2 regions of the Kitasatospora sp. NPDC057223 genome follow, and region 2 is predicted to be linked to the other one. Evidence: riboswitches for the same ligand, from Rfam matches in the RefSeq annotation. Region 2 holds a riboswitch; the other holds the start of a gene.
The links. A riboswitch is a leader RNA that binds a small molecule or an ion and turns the genes downstream of it on or off. The one in region 2 is predicted to bind glycine.
Positions count from the first base shown of each region.

Region 1: it holds a riboswitch for glycine, as region 2 does, so the genes downstream of both, gcvP (aminomethyl-transferring glycine dehydrogenase) here and gcvT (glycine cleavage system aminomethyltransferase GcvT) in region 2, are expected to answer to the same signal.

Region 1 is NZ_JBHUWW010000006.1:123,716-127,111, reverse strand. It holds gene ACFUK0_RS04540 (PRC and DUF2382 domain-containing protein) at 1-1,168, opposite strand, end outside; glycine riboswitch at 1,393-1,497, shown strand; gene gcvP (aminomethyl-transferring glycine dehydrogenase) at 1,737-3,396, shown strand, end outside.
Region 2 is NZ_JBHUWW010000097.1:4,169-7,564, forward strand. It holds gene ACFUK0_RS28235 (enhanced serine sensitivity protein SseB C-terminal domain-containing protein) at 1-335, opposite strand, end outside; gene ACFUK0_RS28240 (enhanced serine sensitivity protein SseB) at 439-1,239, opposite strand; glycine riboswitch at 1,471-1,571, shown strand; gene gcvT (glycine cleavage system aminomethyltransferase GcvT) at 1,780-2,901, shown strand; gene gcvH (glycine cleavage system protein GcvH) at 3,003-3,380, shown strand.

The sequences.
Region 1 (3,396 bases), on a different contig from region 2:
ACGAAGTGGACGAGGCGGCGGCGCCGCCGGAAGCAGCAGGGGAAGCGGGGGCCGCGGCGGCCGGGCGCGCCGTCGCCGTACCGGGGGAGACCGGCTCGCCGGGTGCGGAGTCGTCGTGGATCTCGACGTGCTCGCGGTGCAGCTCCTCGCGCACCACGTGGTCGTCGGTGTAGCGCTCCACCACCAGGCGCACCCGCTCGATCGGCACCAGGTACTTGCGGACCACCGGCCGCTCCTCGCGGAGCGTCACCTCCTCCACGGCCGTCGCGATCTCCTCCTGGGTCAGCGCGTCGCGCTCGCCCTCGGTCACCGGCACCCGCTCCACCCGGACCCGCTCGCGCACCACCGGCACGTGCCGTTCGACCGTCTCACTGGTCACGTACTTGCGGAGCCGGGCCGTGTACGTCACCTGCCACTCGGTGGTGATGTCGAGCCGCTCCTCGCGGCAGGTGATCTCCACCGGCCCGCTCGGCGAGGACGTCGCGGCGTCCTCCTCCGTCCGGGCGGGCCGCTCGGTCATCGGGGCGGGCCCCGCCGCTGCCGCCGCGGCGGCAGCGGCCGGCGGGGCGGCGGCGCCGACGGTACGGACGTTGGTCTCCGGCTCCGCCGGGGCCTGCTTGGTGAGCCCGGCCGGCGGCGCCGTCGCCGTGGCCGCCGCGGCGGGCCCGTCCGGACGCTCGGCCTTCTCCAGCTTCTCGGCCTTCTCCGGGCCGGTGCTCCGGGCGGCGGCCGTGCCGGCCACGGCACCCGCTGCCGTGCCCGCGGCGGCCGCCGGCGCCACGGCGCCGAAGTCGAGGTCGGCCGCCCGCTCGTCGTCCTCGGGCGTGTCGGCCTTCGCCGAACCGGACTCGTTGCCGGGTGTGTCCAGCCCGTAGTAGCGGTAGAGCTGGAGCTCCTGTGCGGGCGACAGGTGCTGGCCCACGCCGAAGTCCGGCGACTCCTTCACCAGGGACTTGTCGTACGGGACCTTGAGCTCCTCGCCGGAGAACTCGCTGGTCGTCAACGGGACGAAGGCGTCCCGGCCGAAGATGCCCGTCCGGACGGCGGCCCACTCGGGCCGGCCGGTCGCGTCGTCCAGGTAGACCTCGTCGACGGTGCCGATCTTGTCACCGTTGCGGTCGACCGCCCGGTGTCCGATCAGGTCGCGGGGGTCGATGTCGGTTTGCACTCAATTCCTCCAGTGCGATGCTCCTGCGGAACTCCCGCAGGCGTACGGCTGGAAGGTCCTGCCCATCCGCCACTTCATACGAAAAGCCATGAACCGGGCACCGGCGAGCGGAGCGCCGCCGTCCGGGCCCCCGATCGGCCGAGCGTGGCGGTACGTACTCGCTCGAACGTCCGGGTCCGGCCCGTGATCCGGCGGGTTGCCGCTGGTACCCTGGGCGCGACCGCCGAGCCCGCGCGGGAGAGTCCCCAGCCACCTCGAAGGTGTGGCGGGGGCGCCGAAGGAGCAACTCCTCCCCGGAATCTCTCAGGCATCCGTACCGTGTGGGATAGGTCACTCTGGAAAGCAGGGCAGGACCGCCGGCGAGGGAGCCGACGGCCACCACCCTCACCGACGGTGCAAGCCGACGGGGTGCCGACGCGCCCCCCGTGCGGGCGAAGCTCTCAGGTCCCGATGACAGAGGGGGAGGCCTGACGGGTTCGTTCGCCAGGGCCGGCCCGCTGTCCGCAGCGGCCACGGCCGACGGGCGTGCGTGCCCCCGCCGGTCCGTGACCAGGAGGCCTCGACCACCATGAACGCCCAGCCGAACACCGGTCGCCCGCGAAACTCCGCGACCCTCACCGAGCTCGAGCAGGCCAGTCCCTTCGAGAGCCGCCACATCGGCCCGGACACCGCCGCCCAGGAGAAGATGCTGGCGCACGTCGGCTACGGCTCGCTGGACGAACTGTCCGCCGCCGCCGTGCCCGAGGCGATCCGCTCCATCGACGGCCTCGACCTGCCCGCCGGCCTCAGCGAGGCCCAGGTGCTGGCCGAGCTGCGCGAGCTGGCGGCCCGCAACCAGGTGCTCACGCCGATGATCGGCCTGGGCTACTACGGCACCTTCACCCCGCCGGTGATCCTGCGCAACGTCATGGAGAACCCGGCCTGGTACACGGCCTACACGCCGTACCAGCCGGAGATCTCGCAGGGCCGGCTGGAGGCGCTGCTCAACTTCCAGACCGTGGTCTCCGACCTGACCGGCCTGCCGACCTCCGGCTCCTCGCTGCTCGACGAGGGCACCGCGGCCGCCGAGGCGATGGCGCTGACCCGCCGCGTCACCAAGGTCAAGGGCGGTGTCTTCCTGGTCGACGCCGAGACCCTGCCGCAGACCGTCGCGGTCATCCGGACCCGCGCGGAGCCGACCGGTGTCGAGGTGGTCGTCGCCGACCTCTCCGCCGGCATCCCCGCCGAGGTCGCCGAGCGCGGCGTCTTCGGCGTGCTGCTCCAGTACCCGGGCGCCACCGGCGTGGTCCGCGACCTGGAGCCCGTCATCGAGCAGGCCCACGGGCTCGGCGCGATCGTCGCCGTGGCCGCCGACCTGCTGGCGCTCACCCTCCTCAAGTCGCCCGGCTCGCTCGGCGCCGACATCGCCTGCGGCACCTCGCAGCGCTTCGGCGTCCCGATGGGCTTCGGCGGCCCGCACGCCGGCTACCTCTCGGTGCGCGCCGAGTACGCCCGCTCGCTGCCCGGCCGCCTGGTCGGCGTCTCGGTGGACGCGGACGGCAACCGGGCCTACCGGCTCGCCCTGCAGACCCGCGAGCAGCACATCCGCCGCGAGAAGGCGACCAGCAACATCTGCACCGCGCAGGTGCTGCTCGCCGTGATGGCCTCGATGTACGCGGTCTACCACGGCCCGGACGGCCTGGCGGACATCGCCCGCCGCACCCACCGCTACGCCGCCGCCCTCGCGGCCGGGCTGCGCGCCGGGGGCGTCGAGCTGCTGCACGGCGAGTTCTTCGACACCGTCGCCGCCCGCGTCCCGGGCCGCGCGGCCGCGGTGGCCGCCGCCGCGCGCGAGCACGGCATCAACGTCCACCAGGACGGCCCGGACCTGGTCACCGTCTCCTGCGACGAGACCACCACCCGTGCGCACCTGGCCGGCGTCTGGGCCGCGTTCGGCGTGCCGGCCGTGGAGATCGACGAGAGCGCCGACGCGCTGCCCGCCGCGCTCCTGCGCGAGGACGAGTACCTCACCCACCCGGTCTTCCACAGCCACCGCTCCGAGACCGCCATGCTGCGCTACCTGCGCCGCCTGTCGGACCGCGACTACGCGCTGGACCGCGGCATGATCCCGCTGGGCTCCTGCACCATGAAGCTCAACGCGACCACCGAGATGGAGCCGGTGACCTGGCCGGAGTTCGGCCAGCTGCACCCGTTCGCGCCGATCGAGCAGGCCCAGGGCTACCTGACCC
Region 2 (3,396 bases):
GAGGCGGCGATCTCCTGCCCGGAGATCACCTCGTGGGCGCGCGCCCAGCCGCTCGCCGCGAGCTGCTCGGGGGAGGTGACGGCGGGCGCGTAGCCGTGGCCGGAGACGTCCATGTTCCCGTACTGGGCGTCCGGACTGCCCGGGGTGCCGTGCCAGAGCAGCATCCAGACCTGGCCCTCGGCCAGGGCGCGCAGCAGGCTCTCGTACGCCTCGTAGCGCTCCGGCCCGACCTCGCGCAGGGCGCGCTCCAGCGCCCCCTGGTCCCCGCCGGGGCGCGCGGTGGGTGCCGGACCCCACGGTCCCGGTGCACCGCCTCCTGCCGCTCCCGCGCTCACTTCGGCCCCTCTTCCCGTCCGCTACCGCCAATGTCGCCAGGTCTCCGACGCAGCCTAGGGGGCGTCGCGGACAGTCGCCATGCCGACGTGCCCCACTCTGCGGTCACATCCTTGTGTAGAACGGCCGCACCTGGCTCAGCAGCCACTCGACCACCGGGTCGTCCACCAGGTCGAGCAGCACGAGGTGGACGCCGCCGGGCAGCGGCGCGGTTCCCAGCGCCCGCCCGAGCGCCTCGTTCACCGCGCCCGGGTCGGCCGGCCAGGCCGTGTCCAGCTGCACGCCGACGAACAGCACCGTCGGCTCGCCCTCCACGCTCGCCAGCGCCCGGCGCGCCGTCAGCACACCCGGCATCGCCGCGAGTTCGACGCTCGCGGCGGACAGGAAGCCGATCGGCTCCTCCTCCGGGGCGGGCTCGCGCAGCGCGACCCGGCCGCCGGCGCCGTCAGCGGCCCCGCCGCCGTCCCAGCGGTCCTCGCGCGGCCCGCGCCGCAGCTCCGCCACCCCCGCCGGGGGCACCGGGATACCGACCGGGGCGTGCGGGTTCACCGCGATGCCGAGGCCGAGCGGCAGGCCGCGCGCGAACTCCCACACCGGCGCGACGGCGAAGGCCAGGCCCGGGGCGTGCTGGAGGAACTGCTCCTGCGAGGAGAACACCGGCACGTAGGGGGCGGCGGCCAGTTCGATCGTCGGCAGGTCCAGTGACCCGCCCTGCGGGTCGGCGCCGGCCGGCAGCGGGATCCACACCTGGCTGCGCGCCAGCACCTCCATCACCCGGGGCGTGGCGCCCGGGTCGCCGAGCGCGGCGGTGAGCACCTGCTCCAGCTCGTTGGCCGGCCAACTGCCGCCCGGCGGCGCCACCCCCGGCCCGCCCCACGCCTGCGTGTCCTCCACCGGGTACCCCATGCGCGCCTGTACCGCCCCGTCTCTCGCCCTCGCCGCTGACGCGCCAGCCTATCGGCCCGGCGCGCCGGCGGACCGGGCGCGCACGGGACCCGATCGGGCCCGCGAATTCCCGGGGCCCTGACCGGCGGCAGGCGACGACCGCGAGCGCCCCGGGGGCGGGCCGAGCCTATGAGAGGATGTGCGCGTCCTCGTGCGTGGTCCGGCGGGGCGCCCAACTTCATACTGGCCGCTCGAACCCGCGCGGGAGAGTCCGGAGTGCCCCTGGGTACGGCCGGCGCCGAAGGAGCAAGTCCTCCCCGGAATCTCTCAGGCACCCCTACCGCACGGGCGAGGCACATCTGGAAAGCGGACACGGCCCTGCCGTGCGCCCACCCACGGTGCAAGCCGCCATGCTGTCCTCAGGGCAGCGCGCGGTGAAGCTCTCAGGTTGTGACGACAGATGGGGAGACCCAGCCGCCGCATGCCCGCGCGCAGGTCGAGCCCCGTCAGGGCCGCTACGGCGTGCGCACACCTGAGTGCCCAGCCCAAGGAGTACAGGCCATGTCGTCCCCCCGTCTCACCGCGCTCGACGCGCTGCACCGCGCCCTCGGCGCCACCATGACCGACTTCGCCGGCTGGGACATGCCGCTGCGCTACGGCAGCGAGCGCGAGGAGCACCTCGCCGTCCGGACGAAGGCCGGCCTGTTCGACCTCTCGCACATGGGCGAGATCACCGTCTCCGGCCCGCAGGCCGGCGAGCTGCTCGACCACGCGCTGGTCGGCTTCATCTCGGCGCTCGGCGTGCTGCGCGCCCGCTACACGATGATCTGCGCCGAGGACGGCGGCATCCTGGACGACCTGATCGTCTACCGGACCGCCGAGAACGAGTACCTGGTCGTCGCGAACGCCTCCAACGCCCAGCTGGTGCTGGACGAGCTGACCGCCCGTGCCGGCGGCTTCGACGCCGTCGTCCGCGACGACCGCGACGCCTACGCGCTGATCGCCGTCCAGGGCCCGGAGGCGAACGGCATCCTGGCCTCCGTCACCGACGCCGACCTGCCGGGTCTCAAGTACTACGCGCTGCTGCCGGCCACGGTGGCCGGCAAGCAGGTCTGGCTGGCCCGGACGGGCTACACCGGCGAGGACGGCTTCGAGATCTTCTCGGCCCCCGCCGACGCCGGGCACCTGTGGACGGCGCTGACCGAGGCGGGCCGGGGCGCCGGCCTCGTCCCGTGCGGCCTGTCCTGCCGGGACACGCTGCGCCTGGAGGCGGGCATGCCGCTGTACGGGCACGAGCTGAACACGGAGCTGACGCCGTTCGACGCGGGCCTGGGCCGGGTGGTGCGGTTCGACAAGACCACCAACGGCGGCGCCTTCGTCGGCCGCGAGGCGCTGGAGCGGGCGGCCGCCGAGGCCGGGGCGAACCCGCCGCGGGTGCTGGTCGGCCTGGTCTCCGAGGGCCGCCGGGTGCCGCGCGCCGAGTACGCCGTGGTGGACGCCGAGGGCGCCCCGGTCGGCCGGATCACCTCGGGTGCGCCGTCCCCGACGCTGGGCAGGCCGATCGCGATGGCGTACGTGGACGCCGCGCACGCCGCGCCCGGCAGCACCGTCGCGGTGGACGTCCGCGGCAAGCACGAGCCGGTCGAGGTCGTCGCGCTGCCGTTCTACAAGCGCGCCCGCTGACCCTGCCGCCCGCGCCACCACCCCCCTCCCCGACGTCCGCCCGTCGGACATTTCGGCCACCCGTTTTCCGCCGACCGCCTCCCATCCTGGAGAATGACGCCATGAGCAACCCCCAGCACCTGCAGTTCAGCAAGGAGCACGAGTGGCTGACCGCCGCCGAAGGCGGTGTCTCGACCGTCGGCATCACCGCCCACGCGGCCGACGCCCTCGGTGACATCGTCTACGTGCAGCTGCCCGCGGTCGGCGACACCGTCACCGCAGGTGAGACCTGTGGCGAGCTCGAATCCACCAAGTCGGTGAGCGACCTGTACTCCCCCGCGACCGGCGAGATCGTCGAGGTCAACCAGGCCGTCGTCGACGAGCCGGCCCTGGTCAACTCCGCCCCCTTCGAGGGCGGCTGGCTGTTCAAGGTCCGGCTCGACGGCGAGCCGGCGGACCTGCTGAGCGCCGACGAGTACACCGCCCTCACCGGCGGCTGAGCCACCCCGACGGAGG